Regions from separate parts of the Pseudoxanthomonas fibrivorans genome, predicted to be linked through region 2. Evidence: predicted binding sites of a transcription regulator. Region 2 holds the regulator's gene; each other region holds the start of a gene.
What was found. The regulator FliA, encoded in region 2, starts transcription of late flagellar genes. The targets are predictions, from matches to a motif close to TAAAGTTTNNCNNNCNNNGGCCGATAA.

Region 1: ACA089_RS10890 (HD-GYP domain-containing protein) is a predicted target of FliA. The motif match lies at 2,860-2,886, and genes of this name have one in related genera.
Region 3: ACA089_RS15055 (HDOD domain-containing protein) is a predicted target of FliA. The motif match lies at 2,916-2,942, and genes of this name have one in related genera.

Annotation. Positions count from the first base shown of each region.
Region 1 covers NZ_JBGNUG010000001.1:2,336,009-2,346,211, reverse strand. Annotated here, with positions in the region: gene ACA089_RS10895 (hypothetical protein) at 1-1,227, opposite strand, end outside; gene ACA089_RS10890 (HD-GYP domain-containing protein) at 1,577-2,800, opposite strand; gene ACA089_RS10885 (metal/formaldehyde-sensitive transcriptional repressor) at 2,949-3,224, shown strand; gene ACA089_RS10880 (S-(hydroxymethyl)glutathione dehydrogenase/class III alcohol dehydrogenase) at 3,283-4,392, shown strand; gene fghA (S-formylglutathione hydrolase) at 4,403-5,296, shown strand; gene ACA089_RS10870 (Dph6-related ATP pyrophosphatase) at 5,329-6,009, opposite strand; gene ACA089_RS10865 (hypothetical protein) at 6,009-6,353, opposite strand; gene ACA089_RS10860 (DegV family protein) at 6,432-7,373, opposite strand; gene ACA089_RS10855 (2-hydroxychromene-2-carboxylate isomerase) at 7,454-8,083, opposite strand; gene ACA089_RS10850 (DUF1761 domain-containing protein) at 8,097-8,489, opposite strand; gene ACA089_RS10845 (amidohydrolase family protein) at 8,577-9,851, opposite strand; gene ACA089_RS10840 (amidohydrolase) at 9,866-10,203, opposite strand, start outside.
Region 2 covers NZ_JBGNUG010000001.1:952,637-962,839, reverse strand. Annotated here, with positions in the region: gene ACA089_RS04560 (chemotaxis protein CheA) at 1-1,438, opposite strand, end outside; gene ACA089_RS04555 (protein phosphatase CheZ) at 1,457-2,092, opposite strand; gene cheY (chemotaxis response regulator CheY) at 2,089-2,481, opposite strand; gene ACA089_RS04545 (RNA polymerase sigma factor FliA) at 2,543-3,286, opposite strand; gene ACA089_RS04540 (P-loop NTPase) at 3,283-4,176, opposite strand; gene flhF (flagellar biosynthesis protein FlhF) at 4,163-5,605, opposite strand; gene flhA (flagellar biosynthesis protein FlhA) at 5,642-7,708, opposite strand; gene flhB (flagellar biosynthesis protein FlhB) at 7,729-8,883, opposite strand; gene ACA089_RS04520 (EAL domain-containing protein) at 8,998-10,203, opposite strand, start outside.
Region 3 covers NZ_JBGNUG010000002.1:343,220-353,422, reverse strand. Annotated here, with positions in the region: gene ACA089_RS15065 (sodium-translocating pyrophosphatase) at 56-2,083, shown strand; gene ppa (inorganic diphosphatase) at 2,236-2,769, shown strand; gene ACA089_RS15055 (HDOD domain-containing protein) at 3,003-4,109, shown strand; gene ACA089_RS15050 (sulfotransferase family protein) at 4,132-5,025, opposite strand; gene ACA089_RS15045 (aspartyl/asparaginyl beta-hydroxylase domain-containing protein) at 5,022-6,008, opposite strand; gene ACA089_RS15040 (ion channel) at 6,072-6,755, opposite strand; gene ACA089_RS15035 (hypothetical protein) at 6,758-6,922, opposite strand; gene thiC (phosphomethylpyrimidine synthase ThiC) at 7,007-8,884, opposite strand; TPP riboswitch at 8,989-9,089, opposite strand; gene ACA089_RS15025 (BCCT family transporter) at 9,186-10,203, shown strand, end outside.

The sequences.
Region 1 (10,203 bases), 1.4 Mb from region 2:
CAGCTTCTTGGTCGCGCCTTCCTCGGGCTTCTGCGGCTGGCCTTGCGGCGCGGCGGCGTCGCCCGCATCCATGCCGTCCATGCCGGACAGGTCCATGCCCAGCAGCGCGCCGGCCGTGGACTTGGTGCGGATGCGCACGTTCCACTCCGGATCCCACGGCTGCTTCGGGTCGGCCGGCTTCGGCGGCCAGGCGATATGGGTCTCGGGCCCATAGGCGATCATGCTCAGGATCCCGGGGCTGGCCTGGCCACTGGCGGCGTCGGCGAAGATGCCGGCGGGGATCGCGCACGAGGTGGTCGACGGCGCCAGCAGCACCTTCTCCTTGAGCCAGCGATCCACCTGCGCCCCGGTCAGGAAATCGACCACGCCCTGGCCCGCATCGGGCACCTCGGCGCTGCTCCAGATCACGATGGTCTTGTCCTGCAGGCTGATGCCATGCAGGAAATACGCCTTGGCCCGCTCCACCGGCTGCCAGCCCAGGGTCAAGCCGCTGGCCAGCTCCCCGCTCTGGGTGAGCGCGATCTTCGGCATGAAGTCGGCGGCCTGCTGCAGTTCGAACTTGAGGGATTCGGGCACGCCGGGTCCGGTGATGCGATGCTGGCCGACCAGCGAGGCGCTGGCCGGCGCGCGGTTGGCGGTGCGGGGATTGGGCCAGAGCACGTAGGAGGGATTGGGACGGATGCCACGTTCGGGCGCATAGCGGCCCTGCATCGGATCACCGCTCAGCTCGAACCTGCCGCCCTTGGCGCGCATGTGAGTCTCGCGCGGCTGGCCGGCGCGTACCGCGGTCCCGCACCCCCAGTAGTACTTGATGTGGATTTCGCCGTCGGGCATCTCGGTGGGCCCGCCCACCTCGTCGCCGCGGCTGGCGGTCGGCGGCAGCAGCGGCAGTGCGGCGCCGAGGCCGAGCGCGGCGGGCACCTGCTGCTCGGCCGGCTTGCCCGGGTCCAGGGTGTTGAGCATGGCCACGTCGAAGAACTTGCCGGTGAATACCGGATGCCTGGCATCGGGATAGCCGATCGCGCCCTGGCCGCCGCCCATCATCTTCGCCGCGATCCCGCCCATGCCGCCCATCATCGAACCCATGTCGGGCATGCCGGCCTGGTGGTGGGTGGCCACGTCGATCCAGACCTGGGTCTCCGGGCCGCCGGAGGGCGCGCTGCCGGCGGGAAGCGCGGTGGAGGCGAGGGCGAGTGGAAGGGCGAGGCGGAGGCGACGGGCGTTCATGGCAGGCCGGAACGGATGGATTCGAGACTGGACACGCCATAAGCGGTGCCGCGAGGACACGCCGCGTCGTTCGCGGGGCGCAGGGTCCGTCCGTGGCGCCGCGACCGCGGCAGCGCGTGCACGTGCGGGCCTTCGCAGTGCGGGGGAGGTGATGGTGTCTGTCGGACCTCACGTTCCGGCTTGCCCGATCGCACCGGCTCCGGCGTCGTGGCAGCGGGGCCGCGACGGAGGGTCGGCAACAGGTCGGGCCGTCAGCCTGTCGTCGCAGGTCTGGCCGATGCGGCTCGACACGTGACCGCCGCCGCGGTCCTGGTTGGAAGGCGTGGCGCGCATGCCCCGCCGTGAAGGCTCACGGAGCCCAGAGCTTCTCCAGCTCGCGGAAACCCCACTGCCGCGGTGATTCCACGCCGGTGATGCGTTCGCCGCAGCCGGCATCGGCCAGGTCCAGGTCATGCTGCAGGATCTGGCTGCGCGAACGTGCCGAGAAGAACACCCGCACGCGCGGCGTGGAGAGCGCGCCGGGACGCTGTTCGACCACCACCGCCAGCCGGTCGCTGGACAGGCGGACCAGGGTGCCGATCGGGTAGATGCCGACGCTGGCGACGAAGGCCTTGAGCACGGCCGGGTCGAAGTGGCCCTTCCACGAGGCCATGCGCCGCAGCGATTCGCCCGGATCCCAGCCTTCCTTGTAGGGGCGATTGGAGGTGATCGCGTCGTACACGTCGCAGACCGCGCTCATCCGGGTGAGCAGGGGCGTCGCGTCCGCCGCCAGCCGCGACGGGTAGCCGCCGCCGTCGAACTTCTCGTGGTGGTGGCGGACCATGTGCAGCACGCTCGCGTTCTCCAGTCCGCTCGCGCGCAGCAGTCGCTCGCCTTCGGCAGGATGCGAACGCATCACCTCGAACTCTTCGTCGGTCAGGCGGCCGGGCTTGTTGAGGATGTCGACCGGCATGCACGCCTTGCCCAGGTCGTGCAGCAGGCCGCCCATGGCCGCTTCGCGGCAGTCGTCCTCGTCCAGCCCGAGCTGGCGGCCCAGCGCCACCATCAACGCACTGACCGCCACCGAATGCATGTAGGTGTAGTCGTCGGCGGTCTTGAGCCGGGCGATGCTGATCAGCGCCGCCGGGTGGCGGTCGACCGATGCGGTTATCTCCTCGGCCAATGGCAGTACCGCGGCCGGATCGACCATGCGCCCCATGCGGACTTCGCGGAACATCGCCTCCACCGCGTCGCGGCCGTCCTGGCAGATGCGGCGCGCGCGGCTCAGTTCCGATTCCAGGGTCGCTGCGGGCGCTGCCACGGCCGCCGCCGGCGGTACCGCCGGGAGAGGCATGGCGTCGGGCGCCGACGTGCCGGCATCGTCCGTCGCGGCCGTGCCTGACGCCTCGTCGACGTCCACCCCGCGACGCACGTCGATGTCCACGGACTCCACGGCACTGGCCTGGAGGCGTTCGATGTCGCGCTCGGTGGCGATGAACGTGCCGCGCCAGAACGGATGCTTGAGCCACGGGCCATTGAGGCGCTGGACATGCATGCCCGGGCGCAGCTGGTCGACGTGGATGGTTTTGAACATGGGGGTCCGCCAGCCTTGCGCCGCCCGCCCGGCCAGGGGCGGGACAGGCCTATGGACCCTTATCGGCCGGCACGCGGCGCAGCTTGAGGACGCGCCACGGCGGACGCGTGATACTATACCCCAGTACTGGATCAGCCCGGAGCGACGCATGCCGCATAGTGCCCACGAGAAGAAGCGCGTGCTTGCCCGGGTCCGGCGGATCATGGGCCAGGCCGAAGCGCTCGAGCGCGCGCTGGAGGCGGGCGCCGACTGCGGCCCGGTGCTGCAGCAGATCGCCGCCATCCGCGGCGCGGTCAACGGGCTGATGTCCGAAGTGATGGAAGCGCACATCCGCGAGGAGTTCGGCCAGCCGGCCACCTCCGATGCGCAGCGCCAGGCCCGGGTCGAGGAGATGACCGGTCTGGTGCGTTCCTACCTCAAGTAGCTCCCCGCGGCGCGAGCCGCCGTCCTTCCGCATCCGCAACATCGCAGGAGTCCATGCCATGAAGTCCCGTGCCGCCGTCGCCTTCGGTCCCGGCCAGCCGCTGCAGGTCGTCGAGATCGACGTCGCCCCGCCGAAAGCCGGCGAAGTGCTGGTGAGGATCACCCACACCGGCGTCTGCCACACCGATGCGTTCACCCTCTCCGGCGACGATCCGGAAGGCCTGTTCCCGGTCGTGCTCGGGCACGAGGGTGCCGGCATCGTGGTGGAGGTGGGCGAGGGCGTGACCTCGGTGCAGCCGGGCGACCACGTGATCCCGCTGTACACCGCCGAGTGCGGGCAGTGCCTGTTCTGCACCAGCGGCAAGACCAACCTGTGCCTGGCGGTGCGCGCGACCCAGGGCAAGGGCGTGATGCCCGATGGCACCAGCCGCTTCTCCTACAACGGCGAGCCGGTCTACCACTACATGGGCTGTTCGACCTTCAGCGAGTACACGGTCGTGGCCGAGGTCTCGCTGGCCAAGGTCAACTCCGAGGCCAACCCGGAACATGTCTGCCTGCTCGGCTGCGGCGTCACCACCGGCATCGGCGCCGTGCACAACACGGCCAAGGTGCAGGAAGGCGATTCGGTCGCCGTGTTCGGACTGGGCGGGATCGGCCTGGCGGTGATCCAGGGCGCGCGCCAGGCCAAGGCCGGCCGGATCATCGCCATCGACACCAATCCGTCCAAGTTCGAGCTGGCGCGGCAGTTCGGCGCCACCGACTGCGTCAACCCGAAGGACCACGACACGCCGATCCAGCAGGTGGTGGTCGAGATGACCGGCTGGGGCGTGGACCATTCGTTCGAGTGCATCGGCAACGTCAACGTGATGCGCGCGGCGCTGGAATGCGCGCACCGCGGCTGGGGCCAGTCGGTCGTCATCGGTGTCGCCGGCGCCGGGCAGGAAATCTCCACCCGCCCGTTCCAGCTGGTCACCGGGCGCACGTGGAAGGGCACCGCGTTCGGTGGGGTCAAGGGCCGCAGCCAGCTCCCCGGCATGGTCGAGGATGCGATGAAGGGCGACATCGAACTGGCGCCGTTCGTCACCCACACCATGCCGCTGGAGCAGATCAACGACGCCTTCGACCTGATGCACGAAGGCAGGTCGATCCGCAGCGTCGTGCACTACTGAGGCGCCGGACATGGAGCGCATCGAACACCGTGCCTGTTTCGGCGGCTGGCAGGACGTCTACCGGCACGAATCCGGGGTCCTGGGCTGCACCATGGATGTTGCCGTGTACCTGCCGCCGCAGGCGACGCGGGACGCGAAGCTGCCGGTGCTGTACTGGCTGTCCGGCCTGACCTGCACCGAGCAGAACTTCATCACCAAGGCCGGCGCGCAGCGCTACGCGGCCGAGCACGGCGTGGTCGTCGTCGCGCCCGATACCAGCCCGCGCGGCGACGGCGTCGCCGATGCCGACGGCTACGACCTGGGCAAGGGCGCGGGCTTCTACGTCAACGCGACCGAAGCCCCCTGGTCGAGGCACTACCGCATGTACGACTACGTGGCCCAGGAGCTGCCTGCGCTGGTCGAGGCGCACTTCCCGGTCGGCGACGTGCGCGCGATCAGCGGGCACTCGATGGGCGGGCACGGTGCGCTGGTGGTCGCGCTGCGCAATCCCGGCCGCTATCGCAGCGTGTCGGCGTTCTCGCCGATCGTGGCCCCGTCGAAGGTGCCGTGGGGCGAGAAGGCGTTCTCGGCCTACCTTGGCGCCGACCGCGAAGCGTGGAAGCAATACGACGCCTGCGAACTGGTCCGGACCGCGGAAGAGAAACTGCCGCTGCTGGTGGACCAGGGAGGCGACGACGAGTTCCTGGACGGGCAGCTGCGGCCGCAGCTGCTCCAGGCCGCGGCCGTGGCCGCCGGGCATCCGCTGCAGCTACGGATGCGCCCGGGCTACGACCACAGCTACTACTTCATCGCCAGCTTCATCGGCGAACACATCGCCCACCATGCCGCCGCGATGCAGGGGGATGCCAGGGTGCATGCAGGCGTCCCGCACGGCCACGACGGCGGTTGCTGCGGCGGCCACTGAGGCGGCCGGCGCAGGTCGCGGACCACCCGGCACTAGCCCGGGGTGATGTCGAAGTCGGTATAGGCGAAGCGTCCGTCGCGCAATACGGTGTCGCCGCGTCGCAGCTGCAGCGGCGCGGCGAACATCGGGCCGGCCCAGACGCAGGTGTGGAATTCGCCGTTCTCGCCGCAGGGGTCCACGCCGGCGGGCAGCGCCTCGAGCAGCGCGCCGTCGAAGGCCCGTCCGGCGAATTGCGCATCGAGCTGCCGGGTGTCGACGCAGCACAGCGCCGCGCGCAGGCCGCCGGCCTGCATCCGCCGGGCGAGCGCGGCGGTATCCGAGCCGAACAGCGGCGTCAGCAGGTCCCACCCGGCGGCCGCCAGGCGCTGGGCACGATAGGCGCGGATGTCGCCCAGGAACAGGTCGCCGAAGGCGGCGGTCCGCACACCCGGCCAACGGGCCCCGGCCTCCGCCAGGGCGCTCGCCATCGCTTCGTCGTAGGTCGCGTTGTCGCACTGCGCCGGGATCGGCGCCTCGAGCAGCGGCAGGCCGGCGGCGGCCGCCTGCGCCCGCAGGACCTCGACCCGGATGCCCTGCATCGACGCGCGTCCGTATTCGCGCGTCACCGTGGTCAGCAGCCCCACGACGACCACGTCGTCGCCACGCCGCAGTTCGTGCAGCGCCCACGCCGCGTCCTTGCCGCCACTCCAGGCCAGCAGTACCGGCGTTGCCATCAGCCGCGGCTGACGTTGCGCAGTTCCCAGTGGCTGCCCGCCAGCAGGCGCAGGCGCTGCTTGAGGATGTCGCCGGGGATCGCGGTCACCGCGACCAGGTCGATCGACAGCGTGTGCTGTGCGCCGCTGACCCGCGCCTGCGGATCGGTCACGCCCAGGGCCGGGTCGACCTCGTCGGGTTCCGGTTGCATCGCGCGCCAGCGCTCGAACAGCGCGGGGGTGCGCAGCGCGTCCTCCAGCTCCGCCGCGAAAGCGTCGGCGCCGTGTGCGTGGAAGGACAAGGCGGCATCGCTGCCGCGCGCGAGCGCCGGATCCGGCAGGCGGATGTGGTAGCGGACGGACATGGGAGGCTCCGGGGTGACGATGACGCGCAGTCTGGCACGGCCGGCCGCGAAGCCGGCGTGGTCGCCGCGTCGCCGGACTCAGCCGAACCTGTGCGGGGCGGCGGCGAACCCGACCACCACCGCGCCCTTGCCGACGTTGACCATGCCGGTCAGGCTCATCACGCTCTCGAACAGTTCGATGTTGTTCGCGGTGCAGGCGTCGCGAAGGCGCGCGTAGCCGGGCAACGCGCGCAATCCCGCCAGTTCGCCGCCGTAGCTCACGCACAGGGTCGGCGTCATCAGCCCGGCCTTGATCCGTTCGATGGTGAAGTCGAACAGCTTCTGCACGGCCGGCTCGAAGCCCTTGATCTTGCCCGCCGGCGCGGTTTCGCCGCGGTAGCAGTGCAGGATCGGCTTGATGTCCAGCGCCGTGCCCAGCGCGGCGCTGAACAGGCTGACGCTGCGGTCGCCCTTGGTGCGGGCGCGGTTGCGCAGGTAGTACAGGTCCGGCGGCACCATGTAGCCGTGGGTGTTGAGCGCGAGCTCCTCGAGCCGCTCGCGGATCTTCTGCACGCTCTCGCCGGCCTGCCGCATCCGCACCGCCTCGACCACGCCGATGCCCTGCGCCGCGAACAGGTTCTGGCTGTCGATGACGCGCAGCGCGAACGGCGAGTTGTACCCGGCGGCCTGGCGCACCGGCTTGTAGTCGTTGAGGATCGCGAAGCTGGCCTGGACCGCGTGTTCGTGGATCGGGCTGCGGCTCTTGGTCACGGTCAGGCAGAACACATGGTCGTAGTCGACTACGAGCTTGCCCAGGAACAGGTCGCGGATCTGCTCGACCGAATAGGGAACCGTCTCGGCTTCGTGCCCGCGCTCGGCCACGTGCGCATGCAGGAAGCTCAGCGTGGCTTCCTCGTCGCGGTGGTCGGCCAGCACCGCGTCGCCGATGCGCACCGTGATCGGCAGCAGGACCACGTTGTTGCGCTGGATGTATTCGCCTGGCAGGTCGCAGGTCGAATCGACCACGATTCCGATGCGCATGGGCCCCTCCCGTGTTGGCATGCACGTTTTGTGCGTGAACCCTATCGCAAAACCGGCGCGCATGGCGACTGCCGGAAGGGTCAGCGCCGGCGCTCGATCCCCACCGGAAGGGCGTCCACGCCGGCCAGCGCCCCTTCGCGCAGCAGCGCCGGATCCTCGAGCGCGGCCAGCATCAGGTCGTGGCTGTCGTTGCCCCACAGCAGTTCGCCGTCGAGGTCCAGGGTCGGCACGCCGAACACCCCCGCGGCCAGCGCGGCATCGGTGCCGGCGCGCAGCCGGTCCTTCACCGCCGGATCGGCCAGCGCGGCGGCGGGATCGGCGATCCCCAGGCTCGCGGCGATGCCGGCCAGCGACTCCGCCGTGTCCAGGGCCTGGCCCTCGCCCCAGATGCCGTCGAAGATCGCGTCGATGGCCGTTGTGGTGGCCCCGGCGGCCACGCACAGCCGCAGCGCCGGCAGAGGATTGAACGGATGCGCCGGCGGGAAGCGCAGGCGCACGCCTTCGCGGCCGGCCTGCCACAGCGCCTGGCGGTAGATGAAGCCGCGCTTCTTCGGAATCTCCGCCGGGCCGCGCTGGCCGAGCGCGTGCAGGACCGCGCCGAACACGATCGGCACGGCCTCGACCCGTCCGGCGTCCACCAGCGGGCGCATCTTCTGCCAGTGCAGGTAGGAGAACGGCGAGACGAAGTCGAAGTACCAGCGGGCGGTCATGGCGCCGTCGCCGTCAGTGCCACAGGCCCAGCACCAGCCCGTACAGCGCGAACTGGAGGGTGTGGTAGCCGCCGTCGATCAGCCACAGCTTCAGCGAGCGGCCGGCGAACAGGTAGTTGATGCCGAAGCTGGTGGCGACCCAGCCCAGGCCCACCGCCACGCCGGCGCCGACCGACGAGGCCAGCGGCGGCGCCGGGCCGAGGAACACCGCGAACACCGCCGCGGCAACCAGGCTGAGGACGAAGGCACCGCCGAACACCGCGGCCGGATGGCCGTTGGGCTTGTCCGGATCCACTCCGGCCTCGCGACACCAGGTGGCCTTGAACAGCGGGCCGTACCAGACCCCGCCGAGCAGGAATGCAGAGGCGGCGGCGACGAGCACCGCCCAGATGTTCACGTCCAGCATGGCCGCCCCTCCCGACGGTTCGATCCGGGCAGCTTACGCCGGCGCACCGGCCTGCCGGAAGGCTCCGGCAGGTGGGCGCGCCGGGGGTCAGGGCCCGTGCGAATACGCCGGCGGCAGCCCGCCCTCGCCGGTGCCGCGCAGGTAGCGGTCGCGCAGCTCGGTCTGGCGCGAGCGCATCGGCATCGCCCGCCCGCCCAGCCACACCTGCTGGGCGGTGTTGATCACGTCGAGCGGGTCGCCGGTCCACAGCACCAGGTCGGCGCTCCTGCCCACGGCGATGGTGCCGAGGCGGTCGCCCACCCCCAGCGTCTGCGCGGGCACGCGGGTCAGTCCGGCCAGGCCGGCCTCCCACGGCAGGCCGTTGGCGACGGCATTGCCGGCCAGCTGCCGCACCTTGCGCGCGTTGTGCGATGCGTCGCCGGCCTGGCTGAAGCTCACCTCCACCCCGGCCTGCTGCAGCAGCGCGGCGTTGCGCAGGGTCGCGCCGATCTGGTCGAAATTGCCCGGCAGGTCCGCCAGTGCGTCGACGAACACCGGCACCTGCGCCTGGGCGATCTGCGGCGCCAGCTGCCAGGCCTCGGCGCCGCCGGCGATGGCGATGCGGACGCGTTCGCGCGCCGCCCAGCGCAGCAGCTGGCGGATGTCCGCGGCGCGGTCGACCTTGACCACGATCCGGCCCTGCCCGTTGAGGAACCGCGCCAGCACCGCGCGCCCGGCAGGGGTGAGCAGTGCGTGCGGCGAATCGGCCGGCACCCGGCCGCGGGCTTCGGCGACCATCTGGTCCAGCAGCATCCACTGCGCGGCGCGCGACTTGCCGCTCAGGTCGGCGGCGCCCGACCCGAGGCGGATGAACAACGCGCGCGGGCCGATCGGATCGGGGCTGCCGTCCAGGCGCATGACCCCGCCCTGGCCGGCGACGAACGACTTGCCGCTGCCGGCGGCGAGCAGGGTGAAGCCGATGCCCTCCACGCGCGCCACCGGGATCAGCACCGATGCCGGGTTGTAGGCCAGGGTCACGTCGAACTCCGGGCGCACCGGCTGGTCTTCCAGCGACAGCTCGCCGTCGACGGTGGGTTCCTCGCCGGAAACCTCCTCCAGGCCGATGTCGGTGATGCCGGCGAAGAACGCCGGCGTCAGCGGCTTGCCGGCCGCGTCGACGGTGGTCGCGCCGGCCGGCGCGGCCAGGCCGCTGCCGATCGCGCGGATGGTGCCGCCCTGGACCAGGACGTCGGTGTTCTGCAGCGTGCCCTGCGTGCCGGCGGTGTGGACGGTGGCGTTGCGGATCAGGACGTCCTGTGCGACGGCGGGCAGGGCGGCGACGGCGAGCAGCGCGACGCCGGCCACGCGGGCCAGCGGATGCATGCGATGGCGACGGATCACAGCGCACCTCCCGGGGCGGCGCCCGGCTGCCCGAGCATGAAGTCCGAACGCGGCTGCCGCGACGGGTCGTGGCGGTCGTACACGCGCGCACCGTCGATGTAGACCTGCTCGGCCTGCGCGTAGGAACTGAAGGGATCGCGGTTCCACACCACCACGTCGGCCAGCTTGCCGGCCTCCAGGCTGCCGGTGCGGTCGGCCACGCCGAGGGCGCGCGCGGCGTTGGAGGTCACCCAGCCGATCGCCCGTTCCGGCGGGATGTCCATCCCGGCCCGGCGCGCGTTGGCCATGACCTTGGCCGCCTCCTGGTTGAGCCGCTGGATGCCTTCCTCCGAAT
Region 2 (10,203 bases):
GTCCCAGCTCGGACTGGATCTGGATCTGCCCGCCCAGTTCGCGGATGCGCGACTGGACCACGTCCATGCCGACGCCGCGCCCGGAAATGTCCGTGACTTCGGTCTTGGTCGAGAAGCCGGGCAGGAACACCAGGTGCAGGCATTCCTCCGGACCCAGGCGCGCGGCGGCCTCCGGGTCCAGCAGGCCCTTTTCGCGGGCCTTGGCGCGCAACCGTTCCGGGTCGATGCCGGCGCCGTCGTCCTGCACCTCGATGCCGACGTAGTCGCCTTCCTGCTGCGCCGACAGGCGCAGGCGCCCGACCCGCGGCTTGCCCGCGGCCTCGCGCAGCACCGGCGACTCGACGCCATGGTCGATGCCGTTGCGGACCAGGTGCACCAGCGGATCGGCCAGGGCCTCGACCAGGTTGCGGTCCAGCTCGGTCTCGGCGCCGACCATTTCCAGCTCGACTTCCTTCTGCAGCGAGCGGGCGACGTCGCGGGCGACCTTGGGGAAGCGCGAGAACACCTTGCCCACCGGCTGCATGCGCGTGCGCATCACCGCCGACTGCAGGCGCGCGGTGGCCACGTCGAGGCTGCCGACGGCGCGGTCGAGCTCTTCGTCCTTGATGCGCGAGCGCAGGGTCTTGAGCCGGTTGCGCGCCAGCACCAGCTCGCCGATCAGGTTGACGATCGCGTCGAGCCGGCGCGTGTCCACGCGCACGGTCTGTTCGGCCTCGGCCGCCGCGGCCTTGGGCGGGGCGGCGGCAGGCCTGGGCGCGGCCGGCGGGGCCTGGGTGCGCGGAGGCGCAGGCGGTGCCGGCGGCGCCGCGACGGCCGAGGCGCCGGGCGCGGCGGCGCCGTGCAGCTGGTCGAGCAGGGCCTCGAATTCGTCGTCGTCGATCATGTCCGGCGCCGCTTTCGCCGGGGCCGGGGGAGCGGCCTGCACGGCGCCGGGCGCGGCGCCGCCATGCAGCTGGTCGAGCAGGGCCTCGAACTCGTCGTCGTCGATCATGCCGGGCGTGGCCGGCGCCGCCACCGGCGCCTTCGCGGCCGCGGCCGCGGCCGGCGCGGGTGCGGCGACCGTGTCCAGGCTGAACTGCGCGATCAGTTCGGCCGGTGCGTGGGCCGGTTCGCTGCCGCCGGCGACCGCGTCGAGCATCGACTGCAGCCAGTCCAGCGAACGCTGCGCGGCGTCGAAATGCTGCGCCTCGAGCGCGGCCTGGCCGGCACGCACGGTGCCGAGGGTTTCCTCGGCGGCGTGGCACAGCTCGACCATCGCGTGGATGCCGAGGAAGCCGGCGCCACCCTTGAGGGTATGGAAGCCGCGGAACACGGCATTGAGCTGGTCGCGGTCGTCCGGCGCATGTTCCAGCGCGACCAGCTGCTCGCCGAGGCGGTCCAGGATCTCCTGTGCCTCGATGATGAAATCCGCCGCGATCTCCGGCGTCACCCCGCTCATGCCACGACTCCCATGGTGTTACAGGCCCAGGTCCGCCAGCAGGGCGTCGGCGTCGTCCTGCGAGACCGCATGCCGGTCCAGGCCGCTGACCGCCGGCCCGGCCAGCGCGGGGCCGGCCGGCTCCTCGCGCGGCGGCAGCCCGAGCGCGGTGAAGCCTTCGTGGACCTTGCGCACGATGCCGGCGACGCGGCGGATGATCTGCCCGGTCAGGTCCTGGTAGCTCTGGGTCAGCCCGATCTCGGTGAGGTTCTGGCGCACGCGGTCCAGCACTTCGTCCTGGCGTGCCGACACGCCCTCGATGCGCACGTCCTCGAGCAGGTCGCGGCACTGGTCCGACAGGTCCAGGGTGCGGTGGGTGGCCTGCTCGGTCATCGCCACCACGTGGTCCAGGCGCGCGCAGGCGTCGTCCAGCTCGGCGGCCTGGCCGTCGTCGCCGGGCAGCCGCGGCAGTTCGCCCAGCGCCTGGCTCAGTTCGCGGGCCAGCCGCCCCAGGCCCTGCACCAGCGGGCGGGTGCGGGCCGAGGCGAGCGCGTCGATCACCGCGCGCATGGCGCTCTCGTCGCCGCGCTCGAGTGCGTCCAGGGCCTCGTGCAGGCGCTGGATCAGCGCGGTCCGCTCGGGCGACACGGCGGCATTGCAGGCCACGGCGCTCATGCGGTGGCCGCCAGGCGCTCGAAGATCTTGCCGAGCTTCTCTTCCAGGGTCTGCGCGGTGAACGGCTTGATGATGTAGCCGTTCACGCCGTTCTGCGCCGCCTCGATGATCTGCTCGCGCTTGGCCTCGGCGGTCACCATCAGCACCGGCAGGGTCTTGAGCTTCTCGTCGGCGCGGATCGCGCGCAGCAGGTCGATGCCGGTCATCCCGGGCATGTTCCAGTCGGTGACCACGAAGTCGAACGGGGCCGCGCGCAGCGCCGCCAGCGCGGTGTGGCCGTCGTCGGCCTCGGCGGTGTTGCTGTAGCCCAGGTCGTTGAGCAGGTTCTTGACGATGCGGCGCATCGTCGAGAAATCGTCAACGATCAGGATGCGCATGTTCTTGTTCACTACGTGCTCCGGTTCTGTGGCTCTGCGGTGGTGCGGGGTGGGGCGGCGGGTGCGCGGCCGGCTATTCGTCTTCCAGGCCGGCGTCGCGCGATTCGTACTGGGACAGGCGGCCGCGCAGGCGCAGCACGGCCTGGCCGTGGATCTGGCAGACCCGCGACTCGCTGACCCCGAGCACGGCGCCGATCTCCTTGAGGTTGAGCTCCTGCTCGTAGTACAGCGACAGCACCAGCTGCTCGCGCTCCGGCAGCAGGCCGATCGCGGCCGCCAGCTCGCGGCCGAAGTCGCTGCGTTCCAGGGTCTGCTGCGGGCTCATGCCGCCGCTGTGGATGGTCACTTCGCCGTGGTCCTCCACGTGCGAGTCCAGGCTCAGGACCTGGCCGCGCGAGGCGTCCTCGAGCAGGCGCATGTACTCCGGCAGCGGCATGTCCAGGTGCGCGGCCACCTCCTGAGGGGTGGCGGCGCGGCCGGTGGACTGCTCGACCTGGCGCATGGCGGAGGCGGCGTCGCGGGCGCGGCGGTGGACCGAGCGCGGCACCCAGTCGCCGCGGCGGATCTCGTCGATCATCGAACCGCGGATGCGGATCGAGGCGTAGGTCTCGAACGAGGCGCCCTGGTCGGGGTCGTAGCTGCGCGAGGCCTCGATCAGGCCGATCATGCCGGCCTGGATCAGGTCGTCGACCTCCACGCTCGCCGGCAGGCGCGCCGCCAGGTGGTGGGCGATGCGGCGCACCAGGTCGGCGTGGCGGGTGACGGCGTCGTCGGCGGCGCTGCGCTGGACGGCGCGGTATTCGGCCAAGGCGTTCATGCCACCGCTCCCTGCCGCGCACCCTGTGCGAGCATCCGGTCGACGAAGAATTCGATGTTGCCGCGCGGGGCGAGCGGCGCTTCCCAGCGCGCCGCGCGCCGCGCGATCTCGGCGATGGCGCGGGCCGAGGGACTGGCGGGGTAGGCGGTGGCGACGGCCTGCTGGCGCTGCACCGCCAGGCGCAGCCAGTCGCACTGCGGCACCGCGCCGAGGAAGTTGAGCGAGACGTCGCCGAGGAAGCGCTCGCACACGCGCGAGAGCTTCTCGTACAGGCCGCGGCCTTCGGCCGGGCTGCGCACCATGTTCGCCACCACCTGGACCCGGTCCACGCCGCGCTCGCGCGACAGGACCTTGATCAGGGCGTAGGCGTCGGTGATCGAGGCCGGTTCGTCGCAGACCACCACCACCGCGTCCTGCGCGGCCTGGCAGAAGGTCAGCACGCTGTCGGTGATGCCGGCGGCGGTGTCGACGATGAGGATGTCCAGGTCGCGCTGCAGGTCGTTGAACACGTTGACCAGGCCCACGTGCTGGGCCGGCTGCAGCTCGGCCATGTGCCGGCGGCCGGAGGCGGCGGGCACCACCAGCATGCCGTTGGGCCCTTCGAGGATGACCTCGTCCAGTTCGCAGCGGCCGGAGACCAGGTCGGCCAGGGTGTGCTGCGGGGACAGGCCCAGCAGCACGTCGACGTTGGCCAGGCCCAGGTCGGCGTCCAGCAGCAGGGTGCGCTTGCCCAGGCCCGCCAGCGAGGCGGCCAGGTTCACCGACAGGTTGGTCTTGCCCACGCCGCCCTTGCCGCCGGTCACGGCGATGCTGCGCACGGCGCGGCCCGGCGTGGCGGTGTTCGGGTTGGCGGGGGCGGGGTTCAAGGCGGCGTGCTCACGCGACGGCATGGTCGTGCTCCGGGATGTTCGGCTTATCGGCCGCGCGCCGCAGATCTTCAAGGCGGAGGACCAGGCTGGCGGCATTGGCGCGGTGGAGGTCGTCGGGGACCCGCTGGCCATCGGTCACCCAGGTCAGCGGCAGCTGGTGGTCGACCACCACCGACAGGGCGCTGCCCAGGCGGCCGGTCTCGTCCAGCTTGGTCAGGACCACGCCCTGCGGGCGGGCGGCGCCGAAGCGGCGCACGACCTCGTCCAGGTCGGCGTAGTGCGAGTTGGCCGGCAGCACCAGCAGGGTCCGCACCTCGCGGGCGGCGCGCAGCCAGTTGAGCTGGTTGGCCAGGGCGCGGTCGCGCTGGCCCAGGCCGGCGGTGTCCACCAGCACCAGCTTGTAGTCCTGCAGGCGCTGCAGCAGCTGGATCAGCGCGGCGTCGCTGTCGGCCTCGTGCACGGCCACGCCCAGCTGGCGGCCGTAGCTGTGCAGCTGTTCGCGGCCGCCGATGCGGGCGGTGTCGGTGGTGACCAGGGCCACGTTGCGCGCGCCGTGTTCGGCGGCGTAGCGGGCGGCGAGCTTGGCGATCGTGGTGGTCTTGCCGGCGCCGGTCGGCCCGACCAGGGCGATCACGCCGCCCTGCTCGAGCGGGTCGACCGGGCACACCGGCAGCCGCCGCGAGACCAGGCCCAGCATCAGGCCGCGGCCGCGGTGGGCGGGGGTGTCGGCGGGCAGTTCCAGCACGGTATCGCGGGTGATGCCGGCGTCGAAGCCGTAGTCCTCCATCAGCTCCATCGCCTGCAGCCGCACCGGCGAGCCGCGCAGGCGCTCGTCGGTCAGGCGGTGCATCTCGCGCTCGATCATCTGCCGCATCTGCGCCAGCTCCTCGCGCATGGCCAGCAGCTGCTCGTCGTTGGCGGGGGTGGCGGGTACCGGCACGGCGGCCAGCGGCGACGGCGCGGGCGCGGCGGCGGGTGCCGGCTCGGCGGGCGCGGGCGCGACCATGGCCGGGGCGTCGGCGATCGGCGCGGGCGCTTCCGGGATGGCGGCGCGTTCGGCCGGCGGCGCGGAGACCGCCAGCGCGGTCGGGGTCGTCAGGGCGGCGGCCATCGCCGCGGCGAAATCCGGTGCCGGGCGGGCCGGTGCCTGCACCTGTACCGGCGGGGCCGGCGGCAGGGCGTCGAGGAACGGATTCGGCCGCGCCGCGATCCGGGCCTCGGCCTGCGCCGCCGCCCGTGCGGCCGCGGCGGTGGCTTCGGCTTCGGCGGCGCGCTGCGCGTCGAGCAGCGCCTTCTGCACCGCGTTCTCGTCGTAGTTGCTGGCGGCGACGATCTCCACGCCCTCGTCGGTGCGGCGGTTGGACAGGATCACCGCGTCCGGGCCGTGCTCGGCGCGGACCATGCGCAGCGCGGTGCGCATGTCGGCGGCGACGAATCGTTTGATCTTCATGACTGCTCCTTACCCGCTACCTGTTCCGTCATCGCTTCAGCTGATCGTGCCGACCAGCTTGAGCCGCTTGTCTTCCGGCACCTCGGTGTAGGCCAGCACCGACAGCGAGGGCACGCTGTGGCGGACCAGCCGCGCAAGCGCGGCGCGCACCGTCGCCGGCACCAGCACCACCGCCGGCTCGCCGCGCGCCTCCTGGCGGCCGGCGCAATCGGCCAGGCTCTGCTGCAACCGCTCGGCCAGGCCGGGCTCCAGCGCGGCGCCGGAAGCGCCTTGCGCGGAATCCTGCAAGACCCGTTCCAGCGGCGCGGCCAGGGTGAACACCGGCAGCTCCGGCGAGGCGCCGGCGATCTCCTGGACGATGAAACGGCCCAGCGTGTTGCGCACCGCGGCGGTCAGCACCGCCGGGTCCTGGCTGTGCGCGCCGTGTTCGACCAGCGATTCGGCGATCTTGCGCAGCTGGCGCACGGGGATGCGCTCGACCAGCAGGTTCTGCAGCACCCGCACCACCACCGACAGCGGCAGCGCCTTGGGCGTGAGGTCCTCGGCCAGCTTCGGCGCGCTCTTGGCCAGGGTCGCCAGCAGCTGCTGCACCTCCTCGTGGCCGAGCAGCTCGGGGGCGTGCTCGCGGACCAGGTGCGAGAGGTGGGTGGCGACCACGGTGGCCGGGTCGACCACCGTGTAGCCCATCGATTCGGCCTGGGCGCGCTGGTGCGGCAGGATCCACACCGCGTCCAGGCCGAAGGCCGGGTCCTTGCCCTTGATGCCCTCGATGCTGCCCAGCGCGCCGCCGGGGTCCAGCGCCAGTTCGCGTTCGGGATGGATCTCGGCGGTGGCCACCGGCACGCCGTGCACCAGCAGGCGGTAATGGTTGGACGGCAGTTCCAGGTTGTCGCGGATGTGAACCGGCGGCACCAGGAAGCCGATCTCCTGGGTCAGCTTGCGGCGCACGGCCTTGATCCGCGCCATCAGCTCGCCGCCCTGCGCCTTGTCCACCAGCGGGATCAGCCGGTAGCCGACCTCCAGGTCGAGCGGGTCGACCGGGCGCAGTTCGTCCCAGTCCAGGTCGGCGCCGGACTGGCCCGGCGCCGGCAGTGCGCCGGCGATGGTCCCGTCGCCATCGGCGTCGCCGGCCAGCTCGCTGCGCTTCCACAGCTTCCAGGCGCCGAAGCCCAGCGCGGCGCCCAGCGTCAAAAAGGCGACATTGGGCATGCCCGGGACCAGGCCGACCACGACCAGGATGCCGGCGGCGATCGCCAGCGCCTTGTGCTGGCCGAAGGCCTGGCCGACCATCGCCTGGCCCATGTCCTGGGCGCGAGAGGCGCGGGTGACCAGCATGGCCACCGCGGTCGACACCAGCAGCGCCGGCAGCTGCGCGACGAGGCCGTCGCCGATCGACAGCAGGGTGTAGGTCGACGCCGCGTCGGCCGCGGCCATGCCGTGCTGGAACATGCCGACCGCGAAGCCGCCGACCAGGTTGATGAACAGGATCAGGATGCCGGCGATCGCGTCGCCGCGGATGAACTTGCTGGCGCCGTCCATCGAGCCGTAGAAGTCGGCTTCCTCGCGGACTTCCTCGCGGCGGGCCTTGGCTTCCTCGCGGGTCAGCAGGCCGGCGTTGAGGTCGGCGTCGATCGCCATCTGCTTGCCGGGCATCGCGTCGAGGATGAAGCGCGCGGTGACCTCGGAGATGCGCCCCGAGCCCTTGGTGATGACCACGAAGTTGATGATGGTCAGGATCGCGAAGACCACGATTCCGACCGCGTAGTTGCCGCCGACCACGAACTCGCCGAACGCGGCGATCACCTTGCCGGCGGCCTCGTGGCCGTCCTGCCCGTGGAGCAGGATCACGCGGGTCGACGCCACGTTCAGCGCCAGCCGCAGCATCGTGGTGACCAGCAGGATGATCGGGAAGATGGTGAAGTCCAGCGGCCGCTGCACGTAGACCACCGCCAGCAGGACCACCAGCGAGATCGCGATGTTGAAGCTGAACAGCGCGTCCAGCAGCATCGGCGGCAGCGGCACCACGATCATCGCCAGCAGCGCCATCACCACCAGCGGCGCGCCGAGGCCGTTGCGGGCCAGTTCGACCAGGCGGCGCGACATCGGCGGGGCGGGCAGCGCGCTCACCGGCGGTCACCCGCGGACTTGTCTGTGCCAGGGAACTCGTCCACCGCCACCGCGCCCAGCTGCGGGTGCGCGGGGGCCGTGCCGGCGCGCCAGGCGCGCAGCTGGTAGACGTAGGACAGGATCTGGGCGACGGCCGCGTACAGTCTCACGGGGATTTCCTTGCCGAGCTGGCCTTCCCGATACAAGGCGCGTGCCAGAGGCGGGGCGGAGACGATCGCGACCCGGTGGCGGTCGGCGACCTCGCGGATCCGGTGGGCGACCTCGTCCACGCCGCGGGCGACCACGGTCGGCGCGCGCATGCTGCCGCCGTCGTACTTGAGCGCGACCGCGTAATGGGTCGGGTTGACCACGATCACGTCGGCGGTCGGCACCGCCTCCATCATGCGGCGCTGCGACAGCTGGAACTGCATCTGCCGGATCTTGCCCTTGACCTGCGGGTTGCCGTCGCTTTCCTTGGCCTCGTCGCGCAGCTCCTGGCGGGTCATCTTCAGCTTCCGCAGCCAGTTCCACTTCTGGTACGGCGCGTCGATCGCGGCCAGCAGCGCCAGCGCGCCGGCGGTGGACAGCAGCAGCCGCCCGGCGAAGTGCAGGCCGGTGCGGGCCGCCTCCTCCAGGCTCTGGTTGGGCATCGAACGCAGCACGTCCATGCCGTGGGCCAGGGTCAGGCCCGCGGCGCCGCCGACCAGGGCCACGCGCAGCAGCGACTTGGCCAGTTCGGCCAGGCTCTCCGGTCCCCAGGTGCGCTTGATCCCCGACAGCGGGTTGAGCCGGCCGAAGTCCGGCATCAGCGACTTGCTGGAAAAGCTCAGCGTGCCCATCGCCAGCGGCGCCACGAACGAGGCCAGCAGCGACACCGCCACCAGCGGCAGCATCACCCAGGCCAGTTCCAGCACCAGGGTGCCCATGTGCCCGAACAGGCGCCCGGGGGCGTGCAGCAGTGCGCGGTCGGGGCTGAGCGCGTCGCGCAGCCAGTCCTGGGCGCCGTGGGCGAGCGACGGCCCGGTGGCCATCAGCGCGACCACGCCGGCGCCGAACACCGCCGCCGTCGCCAGCTCGCGCGAGCGCGGCAGGTTGCCGTTCTCCCGCGCCTCGCGCAGGCGCTTGGCACTGGGTTGTTCGGTGCGTTCCTGGCCGTCCTCGTTCTCGGCCATCGCCGGCTCCTGCGCCCGGGGGCGACCGGGATCGGGCAGGTCGATGCAAGGCCCGTTCCAGAACCGGTGCGGCCGCGGCGGCCGACCGGCCAGGCCAGCTCAGCTCAGGCCAGGTCAGGCCAGGTTGGCGGGCGCCGGGGCGGCTGCGGCCAGGTCGGACAACGGGGCCGGGCGACCGATGTGGTAGCCCTGGATCCAGTCGACCTGCAGCTCCTCGAGGACCGCCAGGATCCCGGCGTCCTCCACGTACTCGGCCACGGTTTCGGCGTGGTAGGCGCGGGCGATGGTCACCATGGCCCTGACCAGGTCGCGGTCGCGCGGGTTGCCGGCGACGTTGCGGACGAAGGTGCCGTCGATCTTGACCAGGTCGATCGGCAGCTGCTGCAGGCGCTCGAAACTCTGCATGCCGGTGCCGAAGTCGTCCAGCGCGACCAGGCAGCCGCGCTGGCTCAGGCCGTCGAGCAGCGGCCGCACCTGGGCCAGGCCGCCGGTGATGGCCCGTTCGGTGATCTCGAAGCACAGGCGCTGGGCGCAGCCCGGGAACAGGTCGAGCTGGTACAGCAGCCAGTTGCGGAAGTTCTCCGAGACCAGGCTGCGTCCGGTGAGGTTCACCGTCAGCCGCTGGTAGGGCAGGTGCTGCGCGTTGTCGCGCATCCACTGCAGCAGCACCTCGATCACGGCCCGGTCGAGCTCGACCACGCCGCGGCTGGCGTCCAGCTCGTCCATGTAGTCGCGCGGCATCAGCAGGCGGCCATCGTCCGTGCGCAGGCGGCACAGGATCTCGCCCATGCGCGCGCCGCCGGACAGGCGCTGGATCGGCTGCACGTGCAGTTCGAGCTGGCGCCGCCTCAGGAGGGAAAGGGCCAGGGAATGGGTTTCCAGCATCGCGCGCAGCGCGGCCGGGTCGCTGAGTCCGGGCGTGGCGAACACGGGCGCGGTCTCCCCGCGCTGCCGCGCGGCCTGCATCGCCCCGTACGAGGCATCGAGCGCCAGGTCGAGCGACTGCGCGCTCGCATCGCGCAGCGGGCACACGCCCAGGTGCGGCTCGATCCTGACCTGGGCCTCGGCGTAGTTGAACTCGAACTGTTCGACCCTGGCGAGCACCGCCTTCCACGAGACCTCGCCGACCGGCACCAGGGCGAAGCAGCCCATGCCCAGGGTGTAGGCCTGGACCTCCGGCTGCAGGTAGTGGTGGATCGCCGCGGTCAGCGCCTCCTGCGCCGGCAGGCCGTAGCCGGCCATCAGGTTGTCCATGTGCTCGATGCCGAGGCAGGCGATCTCGGTCGGCGGCTTCGCCGCGCCGGCCAGGTCATGGCGCAG
Region 3 (10,203 bases), on a different contig from region 2:
CGTGCCCTCCTGTTCACCCTCGCTGGGTGGCATCCATCAACCTTGGGAGGGGTTCATGCTGGAACAATACGGTTTGGCGTTGGCACTGCTCTGCGCCGTCCTCGCAATCCTCTACGGCATCGTGTCCGCGCGCTGGATCCTGGCGCAACCGGCGGGCAACGAACGCATGCAGCAGATCGCCGCTGCCATCCAGGAAGGCGCGCGCGCCTACCTCAACCGGCAATACCTGACGATCGCCATCGCCGGCGCCGTGCTGTTCGTGCTGGTCGGCGTGTTCCTCAGCTGGTACACCGCGATCGGCTTTGCGATCGGCGCGGTGCTCTCGGGCGCGGCCGGCTACATCGGCATGAACGTCTCGGTCCGCGCCAACGTGCGCACCGCCGAGGCGGCGCGGCGTGGCCTGGGCCCAGCGATGGACGTGGCCTTCCGCGGCGGCGCGATCACCGGGATGCTGGTGGTCGGGCTGGGCCTGCTGGGCGTGGCCGGCTACTACTGGCTGCTGCAGCGGCTCGGCCTGAGCCAGGCCGACAACCTGCACGCGCTGGTCGGCCTGGCCTTCGGTTCCTCGCTCATCTCGATCTTCGCCCGCCTGGGCGGCGGCATCTTCACCAAGGGCGCCGACGTGGGCGCCGACCTGGTCGGCAAGGTCGAGGCCGGCATCCCCGAGGACGACCCGCGCAACCCGGCGGTGATCGCCGACAACGTCGGCGACAACGTCGGCGACTGCGCCGGCATGGCCGCCGACCTGTTCGAGACCTACGCGGTCACGGTGATCGCGACCATGCTGCTGGGCGGGTTGATGATCGACGAGGTCGGCCGCAACGCGGTGCTCTATCCGCTGGTGCTGGGCGGCGTGTCGATCGTGGCCTCGATCATCGGCGCGTTCTTCGTCAAGGTCAGGCCGGGCGGCTCGATCATGGGCGCGCTGTACAAGGGCGTGATCGTGTCCGGCGTGCTGGCGGCGATCGCGTTCTGGCCGATCACCACCTCGCTGATGGCGGACAATTCGCACGGCGCGATCAACCTCTACATCTGCGCCCTGATCGGCCTGGTCCTGACCGGCCTGATCGTCTGGATCACCGAGTACTACACCGGCACCCAGTACGGACCGGTCAAGCACGTCGCACAGGCCTCGACCACCGGCCACGGCACCAACATCATCGCCGGCCTGGGCGTGTCGATGAAGTCGACCGCGCTGCCGGTGGTGGCGGTCTGCCTGGCGATCTGGTTCGCGCACCTGCATGGCGGCCTGTACGGCATCGCCATCGCCGCCACCGCCATGCTGTCGATGGCCGGCATGATCGTGGCGCTGGACGCGTACGGCCCGATCACCGACAACGCCGGCGGCATCGCCGAGATGTCCGAACTGCCTCCGGACGTGCGCAACGTCACCGACCCGCTCGACGCGGTCGGCAACACCACCAAGGCGGTGACCAAGGGCTATGCGATCGGTTCGGCCGCACTGGCCGCGCTGGTGCTGTTCGCCGACTACACCCACAACCTGCAGGCCAACAACCCGGGCCAGGTGTTCGCGTTCGACCTGTCCGACCACACCGTGATCATCGGCCTGCTGATCGGCGGCCTGATCCCGTACCTGTTCGGCGCGATGGCGATGGAAGCGGTCGGCCGCGCCGCCGGCGCGGTGGTGGAGGAAGTGCGCCGCCAGTTCCGCGACATCCCCGGGATCATGCAGGGCACGGCCAAGCCGCAGTACGACAAGGCCGTGGACATGCTGACCCGCTCGGCGATCCGGGAAATGATCGTGCCCTCGCTGCTGCCGGTGGCCGTGCCGATCGTGGTCGGGCTGCTGCTGGGACCGAAGGCGCTGGGCGGCCTGCTGATCGGCACGATCGTCACCGGCCTGTTCGTGGCGATCTCGATGACCACCGGCGGCGGTGCCTGGGACAACGCCAAGAAGTACATCGAGGACGGCCATTTCGGCGGCAAGGGCAGCGAGGCGCACAAGGCCGCGGTCACCGGCGACACCGTCGGCGACCCGTACAAGGACACCGCCGGCCCGGCGATCAACCCGCTGATCAAGATCATCAATATCGTGGCGCTGTTGCTGGTTCCGCTGCTGTAAGCCATTGATCCTGCTGGATCCGAAGCCCCGGCCTGGCCGGGGCTTCGTCGTTTCCGCGGCCGCGGGACCGGGGTCGCCGGCTTTGTGCGCCGCAGCAGCCGAAGGCGTAAAATGGCCGCCTTTTCCCACCCCGCATCACCACGGAGCAGCACATGGGCCTCGACCAGGTCAGCGCCGGGCGCAATCCGCCCGAGGAAATCAACGTCATCATCGAGATCCCCAAGGACTCCGAGCCGGTGAAGTACGAAGTGGACAAGGAAAGCGGCGCGATCTTCGTCGACCGCATCCTCTCCACCCCGATGCGCTACCCGTGCAACTACGGCTACGTGCCCGACACCCTGTGCGGCGACGGCGACCCGGCCGACGTGCTGGTGGTGCTGCCGCTGCCGCTGATCCCGGGTTCGGTGGTGCGCTGCCGTCCGGTCGGCGTGCTGAAGATGACCGACGAGGCCGGCAGCGACGAGAAGATCCTCGCCGTGCCGGTGGCCAAGATCTTCAACGGCTACGCCCATGTCGAGGACATCGGCCAGGTGTCGCCGCACTGGCTGGAGCGGATCGGCCACTTCTTCGAGCACTACAAGGACCTGGAGAAGGGCAAGTGGGTCAAGCTCGACGGCTGGGGCAACGCCGCCGAGGCCAAGCAGATCCTCGTCGATGCGATGAAGCGCGCGGCCGACAAGGCCTGACGCGGCACGACGGTCGCCGGCCACGCCGGCGACCGTGGTCCCGGCCCGGGACTGCACGGCCGGCGCCGCTGGCGCGCCGCCGGCAAGGCAAAGCGGAACTGGCGCACAGATCCGCACATCGGCCCCCGCCCGCCCCGGTGCGGCCCTCAACTTCCCCGACACTGGCCCGATAACGGCCTACGAGCGCCCGGCATCCGCCGGCGCGCGCCGTTTCGACCTGTCTGGAGGTGTCCGTGCGCATTCTGTTCGTCGGCGACGAGGCCGTGTTCCCGGCCTCGCTGGTGGAGCTGGTGTCCGAACTTGGCGCGGACTGGACCGTGGAAAGCTGCGCCGACGGCGGCACCGCCATGGCCCGCGTGTCCGCCTCGCCGCTGGACGTGGTGGTGGTCGGGCCGGGGCTGCCGGACATGCCGGCCGCCACCCTGCTCGGGCAGGTCCGCACCCTGCGCGCGGAAGCCTCGCGCGTGGCGGTGATCGACGGCGGGCAGACGCCGCCGACCCGGATCATCGGCATGGCCCACCGCTTCCTGCCCACGCCGCTGGCGCCGGAGCTGCTGCTGGAAGCCATCGGCAGCCTCGAGGAACTGCGCGACCTGCTGGGCAACCCGCTGCTGCGGGAACGCATCGGCCGGGTCGAACAGCTGCCGTCGCCGCCGCAGCTCTACCTGCGCCTGATGAACGCGCTGGAGACCGACGAGCACACCAGCGCCACCGACATCGCCCGCCTGGTGTCCGGCGATCCGGCGATCGCGGCCAAGGTTCTGCAGCTGTGCAACTCGGCCTACTTCTCCAACGGGCGCACCATCACCGACCTGCGCGCGGCGGTGACCCGCCTGGGCATCGCCACCCTGCGCGACCTGGTCCTGGCCAGCGAGGTGTTCTCGCTGCCGGGCGCCGCCGGGGTCGACCGCAGCGCCCTGCAGCAGCGCGCCCTCGTCGCTTCGCGGCTGGCCAAGCGCATGCTGCCCGAATCCAGCGCCGAACTCGGCGCCACCGCCGCGCTGCTGGCCGACATCGGCCTGCTGCTGCCCGGCGTGCGCGACGAGCGCCAGCCGCTGGTGGACGGCGACGACCGGCCGGGCCACGCCGAGGCCGGTGCCTACCTGCTCGGCCTCTGGGGCCTGCCGATGCCGATCATCGAGGCGGTCGCGTTCCACCGCGCGCCCTCGCGCTCGAGCACCCGCAGCTTCTGGGTCACCGGCGCGGTGCACGTGGCCATGGCCCTGGCCGCTGGCGAGGAGCCGGACGAGGCCTACCTGTCCAGGACCGGCGTGCTGTCGCGGCTGGGCGACTGGCGCGATTACGCCGAATCGCTCAGCGCCACGCCGATGGCGGCCTGAGGCCGGGAGGCCTGCCGCGCGGTCACGTTTCCGGTGGCCGCGCCTGGCCGGCGCCGCCCGCGGCCAGCACCTGGCGCGCACGCGCCACGGTCGGCTCCAGCCCCGGCAGCAGCGGCTCGATCAGGCCGGCGTGCTTCTTCCACTTGTCCGGATCCGGACGCGTCAGCGTGTAGCGCGACAGCGGCAGCCGGGGCCCCAGCTCGCGGTCCCAGTCCAGCTCCAGCGCGGCGCACACGCGCTTCACCTCCGCGCCGGGATCGGCGAGGAAGCGGGCGTGGTCGATCGCCGTCCAGCGGCCGGCCGGCAAGGCCCCGAGATCGTCGAGGATCCGCTCGAGCGTCACCTGCCACTGCGTGCGCACGATCTCCTGCAGCGGCCTGGACGCCAGTTCGCGCCATCCCGGCACCAGCAGCAGCGACCAGGCCGGCAACGTCGGCGGCCAGCCCGGCAGGCGCGGATAGGTGACGAAACGCCCCGAGCGCCATGCGTCGATCATGCTGGCCAGGGTCGACCGCGGATCGCGGTACAGGAAGATGAAACGCGCCTCCGGGAACACCTCGCTCAGGAAGCGGATGCGCAGCGCGTTCTTCGGGGTCTTCTCCAGCATGCGAACCGGCCCGGCCGGCGGCGCCAGGCCATCGCGGTCGCGCAACGCTGCGCGGAAGTGCCGGCGCAGCGCGTCGACGCGTCCGGGAGAGGCATCCTGGGCCTCGAGCACGTTCGAATCGAAGCCACGGTCCCGCGGCGCGAGCCCCGCCACCTGTTCGATCATCTGGTGGCTTTCCCCGCCGATCGTGAACACCCCCGGCGCCTGGGACAGGGTCTCGAACAGGAGCGTGGAGCCGGAACGCGGCGAGGAGAGGATGAAGACGGGGCGGTCGAAGGACGGATCGCGCACCGCATCGCCGCCGGTCATGCGTACGCGCCCGGCCGGCTCCGCTGCGCCGCGGCCGGCACCGCACCCGGCACCGACGCGCGGACCACCATGAGCATGATCGCGGGCATGAGCGGCAGCTCGTTGCGCAGCGTGGCCATGCCGACAAGCGGCTTCACCTGCTCGACGAACGCCTGCACGCGGCGGCGGTAGTGCGGCAGCGCGCCGGCCTCGTCGCCATGCGCCGCCCACAGGCCACGCCAGTCGAGGCAGAACTGGTGCGCCTGCGCGCGCGCGGCCGCCAGGCCGGGGAATGGCGCCGCTTCGTCCAGCAGGAACTCCAGGTGCCGGCGCAGCTCCCACGGGGTCATGACCGCCGGGACGTTGTAGCGTTCGTAGTCGATCGCCGGCGCCGCGCCCGGTACGAAGCCGAGCGGGCGTGGCGCCCATTGCGCCGGCTCGCGCGCCCCGGCGTCCACGCGCTGGCCCTGGTCGACGAGCTTCCAGAAGCCTTCACCGCCCACCGAGTCGCAGACCAGATGGATGCGCGAACGCTCGTCGGCGTTGAGCACGCGATGCTGGCGCCAGGTGTCGAAGATCCAGCATTCGCCCGCGGCCATGTTGACCACCGAGGTGTCGCATTCGAAGCGGACCGTGGGCTGGGTGACGATCGGCACGTGGATCCGCACGCGCTCGGCCCAGTAGTACCCCTGGTCGGCGTGGCGCTTGACCTCCGCGCCCCCGGACAGCCGCATCAGCCGCGTGCGCCCGACCGTCGCGCCGAACGAACCGATGACCTGCAGCAGGTAGGGGCAGCCCAGCAGCTCGGCGGTCGGCTGCATGCACCCGGCGAACTCCTCGTTCGCCGGATCGCCATCCACCGCCACCAGCGGCAGCATCGAGTTACCGGGGAACTTCTGCGGATGCTCGCGCCAGGCCGACTCGGCGACCGCGGCAACCTCGGCGGCGAGCCGGTCCGCATCGAAGCGGATGGGCAGCTGGATGAACGGGGCTTGGAGTTTCATGGGACCGGCCTGCACGACAGGACCGGGATGGTAGCCAATCGCCGGGAGCCAGTCCCGTGCCGGTCAGGAGGGATGCCGGTCCCGCCGGGTGACCGCGAGGCCGATCAGGCGCGACACCACCAGCGCGATGTACATGACCCCGGCGAACTGGGCCAGCATGGCCAGCGCGCGCGCCTGAGGCAGCACCGGCACCACGTCGCTCAGGCCCACGCCCGACAGCAGGCTGAAGCTCAGGTACAGCAGTTCCATCCAGGTGCGCTGCGGCAGGTCGGAGGCGGCGTCGAAGCTGCCCGGATTGACGATCTGGCAGACCGAGAACGCGAATGCGAACGCCCAGGCCAGCAGGGTGAAGGTCGCGCCGGCAGCGTACAGCTCGTCGCGGGTGACCTCGTGGTCCTCGAGCATGTACGCGGTGAGGCTGCCGGCCGTGTAGAAGTACAGCAGGCTCTCCAGCGCCTGCGACATCGCCGTCAGCGCCGGCTTGCCGAGGACGGCCGCGGCGATGGACAGCAGCACCGCCGGCATCGCCAGGCACCACGCCACCCAGCCCAGCGCCGGGCTGCGCTTGACCACCCAGACCGCCAGCAGCAGGACGACGATGCCGAAGGCGCCGAACAGCGCGCGGCCGGCGGCGGCCTGCTCCATGACCGGGTACAGCAGCACGCCGAGCAGCTGCACCGAAAGCAGCAGCGCCGACGGGTGCCGGCGCGCCCTCACGACCCATCGCAGCGGCGAGAACACGCGCACGGTCAGCCGAAGTGCTTGAACAGCGCGTAGTAGACGACGTAGATCCAGCCGAGGATGCCGTGCACGATCACCCAGAACAGCGACTTGTTCGCCGTCCAGGAGATGGTGATCGCCAGGGCGGTGCCGAAGCCGACGCCCACCTTGACCACGCTGCTGCCTGCGCTCATCGCCGCTCCCCGGTGTTTCGGACAGCGGGACGATAGCGCATCGCCGCCGTGGCGGGCAGGGGCCGCGGCGGCCCGCCGCCGGCCTCACCCCGGCCGGTAGACCTGCGCGCCCTGCTCCAGGAACTGCGCCGACTTCTCGGCCATGCCGGCCTCCAGCGCCGCCTGCTCGTCGACGCCGTGCTCGGCGGCGTAGTCGCGCACGTCCTGGGTGATCTTCATCGAGCAGAAATGCGGTCCGCACATCGAGCAGAAGTGCGCGAGCTTGTGCGCGTCCTTGGGCAGGGTCTCGTCGTGGAACTCCTTGGCCTTCTCCGGATCCAGGCCGAGGTGGAACTGGTCTTCCCAGCGGAACTCGAACCGGGCCTTGCTCAGCGCGTTGTCGCGCACCTGCGCGCCCGGATGGCCCTTGGCCAGGTCGGCCGCATGGGCGGCGATCCTGTAGGCCATGATCCCGTCGCGCACGTCCTGGCGGTTGGGCAGGCCCAGGTGCTCCTTGGGCGTGACGTAGCAGAGCATCGCGGTGCCGAACCAGCCGATCATCGCCGCGCCGATCGCCGAGGTGATGTGGTCGTAGCCCGGTGCGATATCGGTCGTCAGCGGGCCGAGCGTGTAGAACGGCGCCTCGCCGCACTCGCGCAGCTGCTTGTCCATGTTCTCCTTGATCAGCTGCATCGGCACGTGGCCGGGGCCTTCGATCATGGTCTGCACGTCGTGCTTCCAGGCGATCTTGGTCAGCTCGCCCAGCGTTTCCAGTTCGCCGAACTGGGCCGCGTCGTTGGCGTCTGCAATGCAGCCGGGGCGCAGGCCGTCGCCCAGCGAGAAGGCCACGTCGTAGGCCTTCATGATTTCGCAGATGTCCTCGAAGTGCGTGTAGAGGAAGTTCTCCTTGTGGTGCGCCAGGCACCACTTGGCCAGGATCGAGCCGCCGCGGGACACGATGCCGGTGACGCGCCTGGCGGTGAGCGGCACGTAGCGCAGCAGCACGCCGGCATGGATGGTGAAGTAGTCCACCCCCTGCTCGGCCTGCTCGACCAGGGTGTCGCGGAAGATCTCCCAGGTCAGCTCCTCGGCGCGGCCGTCGACCTTCTCCAGCGCTTGGTAGATCGGCACCGTGCCGATCGGCACCGGCGAGTTGCGGATGATCCACTCGCGCGTTTCGTGGATGTGCTTGCCGGTGGACAGGTCCATGACCGTGTCGCCGCCCCAGCGGATCGCCCAGACCAGCTTCTCCACTTCCTCGGCGATGCCCGAGGACACCGCCGAGTTGCCGATGTTGGCGTTGATCTTGGTCAGGAAGTTGCGGCCGATGATCATCGGCTCGCTTTCCGGGTGGTTGATGTTGTTGGGCAGGATCGCGCGGCCGCGCGCGATCTCGTCGCGCACGAACTCCGGGGTGATGATCTTCTGGATGCTCGCGCCGAAGCTCTCGCCCGGGTGCTGGGCCAGCAGGCCGGCGTCGCGGACCGCGTCCAGGCGCTGGTTCTCGCGGATCGCCACGTATTCCATCTCCGGGGTGACGATGCCGCGGCGCGCGTAGTGCATCTGGGTGACGTTGGCGCCGGCGATGGCCTTGCGCGGCAGCACCCGGCCGGGGAAGCGCACCGCGGCCAGCTTCGGATCGTGCTCGCGGCCACGGCCGAACTCGGAACTCAGCGCGGCCAGCAGCTCGGTGTCGCCGCGCTCGGCGATCCATTGCGCGCGCAGCGCCGGCAGCCCGGCGGCCAGGTCGATCGGCGCCTCCGGGTCGGTATACGGGCCGGACGTGTCGTAGACGGTGACCGGCGCGTTTTCCTCGCCGCCGAAGATGGTCGGCGTGCGGGTCAGCACGATCTCGCGCATCGGCACGCGGATATCGGCGCGCGAACCTTCGACATGGATCTTGCGCGAGCCCGGGATCGGGCGGGTCACGGATTCGGAAAGCTGCTCGGTCTGCTGGATCAGCGAGGCGGGGACTGCGTTCATGGCCTTCGTCCTATTCGTTCCCGCACGGCGATGCGGGGTCTGCGAGGGATTCGCACAACTGGGACGAAGCGGCGGCGCATGCCCCGGTCCGCGCGCTGGCGCAGGAACCGGGTCGCGAAGCTTCCCTACGGCGGTATCAACCGCGTCAGGTTCGAAGGGTCTGTCTCAACCACCGGGCTGGCCGGCGGTACCCCCGCTTCGGCGCCTATTGAACCACACGACCGCCCGCCGGTCGCGGTCCGTCACCGGCCGCCGGGGTGCCCGCTGCTAGAGTCCTCCCTCCCCCGCCACGGGCCGGCCCATGGTCTTCCGCGCCTCGTTCCTGCTGATCGCCCTGCTGGCCATCGCCGCCGGGATGGCCCCGGCGCGCTTCGACGACGCGGTCAGCTGGATCCTGGCGGGCATGGTCCACAGCACCGGCTGGCTGTACCTGCTGGTGGTGTTCGCCACCCTGGGCTTCATGCTGTACCTGGCCTTCGGCCGGCTCGGGGAGCTGCGCATCGGCGGCCCCGACGCCGAGCCCGCGTTCTCGGTGGCCAGCTGGCTGTCGATGCTGTTCGCCGCCGGCATGGGCATCGGCCTGGTGTTCTGGGGCGCGGCCGAGCCGCTGTCGCACTACTTCGCCCCGCCGGAAGGATTGCCGCCGGAGAGCTGGGCCTCGGCGCGCGCCGCGATGCGCTACGCGTTCTTCCACTGGGGCCTGCATCCGTGGGCGATCTACGCCCTGATCGGACTGGCGATGGCCTGGTTCCAGTACAACCGGCACGGCCGCGGCCAGCTCAGCGACCTGCTGCAGCCGGTGCTGGGCCGCTTCCACCGCGGCGCGGTCGGCCATGCCGTGGACATCGCCGCAGTGGTGGCCACCGCGATCGGCGTCGCGACCACGCTGGGCTTCGGCACGCTGCAGATCACCGCCGGGCTGTCCCGCGTGTTCGGCGTACAGGGCGGCGTGGCCGTGCAGCTGACGGTGATCGTGGTCGCCTTCGTCCTGTACATGGCCTCCACGCTCAGCGGCGTGGACCGCGGGATCAAGTGGCTGAGCAACTTCAACCTGGCCCTGGCCGCGCTGCTGCTGGCGATGGTGCTGGTGCTCGGGCCGACCGCCTACCTGTTCGACGTGTTCACCACCACCCTGGGCAGCTACCTGGACGAACTGGTCGGCATGAGCCTGCGCCTGTCGCCGTTCTCCGGCAGCCAGTGGGTCGCGGACTGGACGATCTTCTACTGGGCCTGGTGGATTTCCTGGGCGCCGTTCGTGGGCAGCTTCATCGCCCGGGTCTCCTACGGGCGCACGATCCGCCAGTTCGTCGCCGGCACGG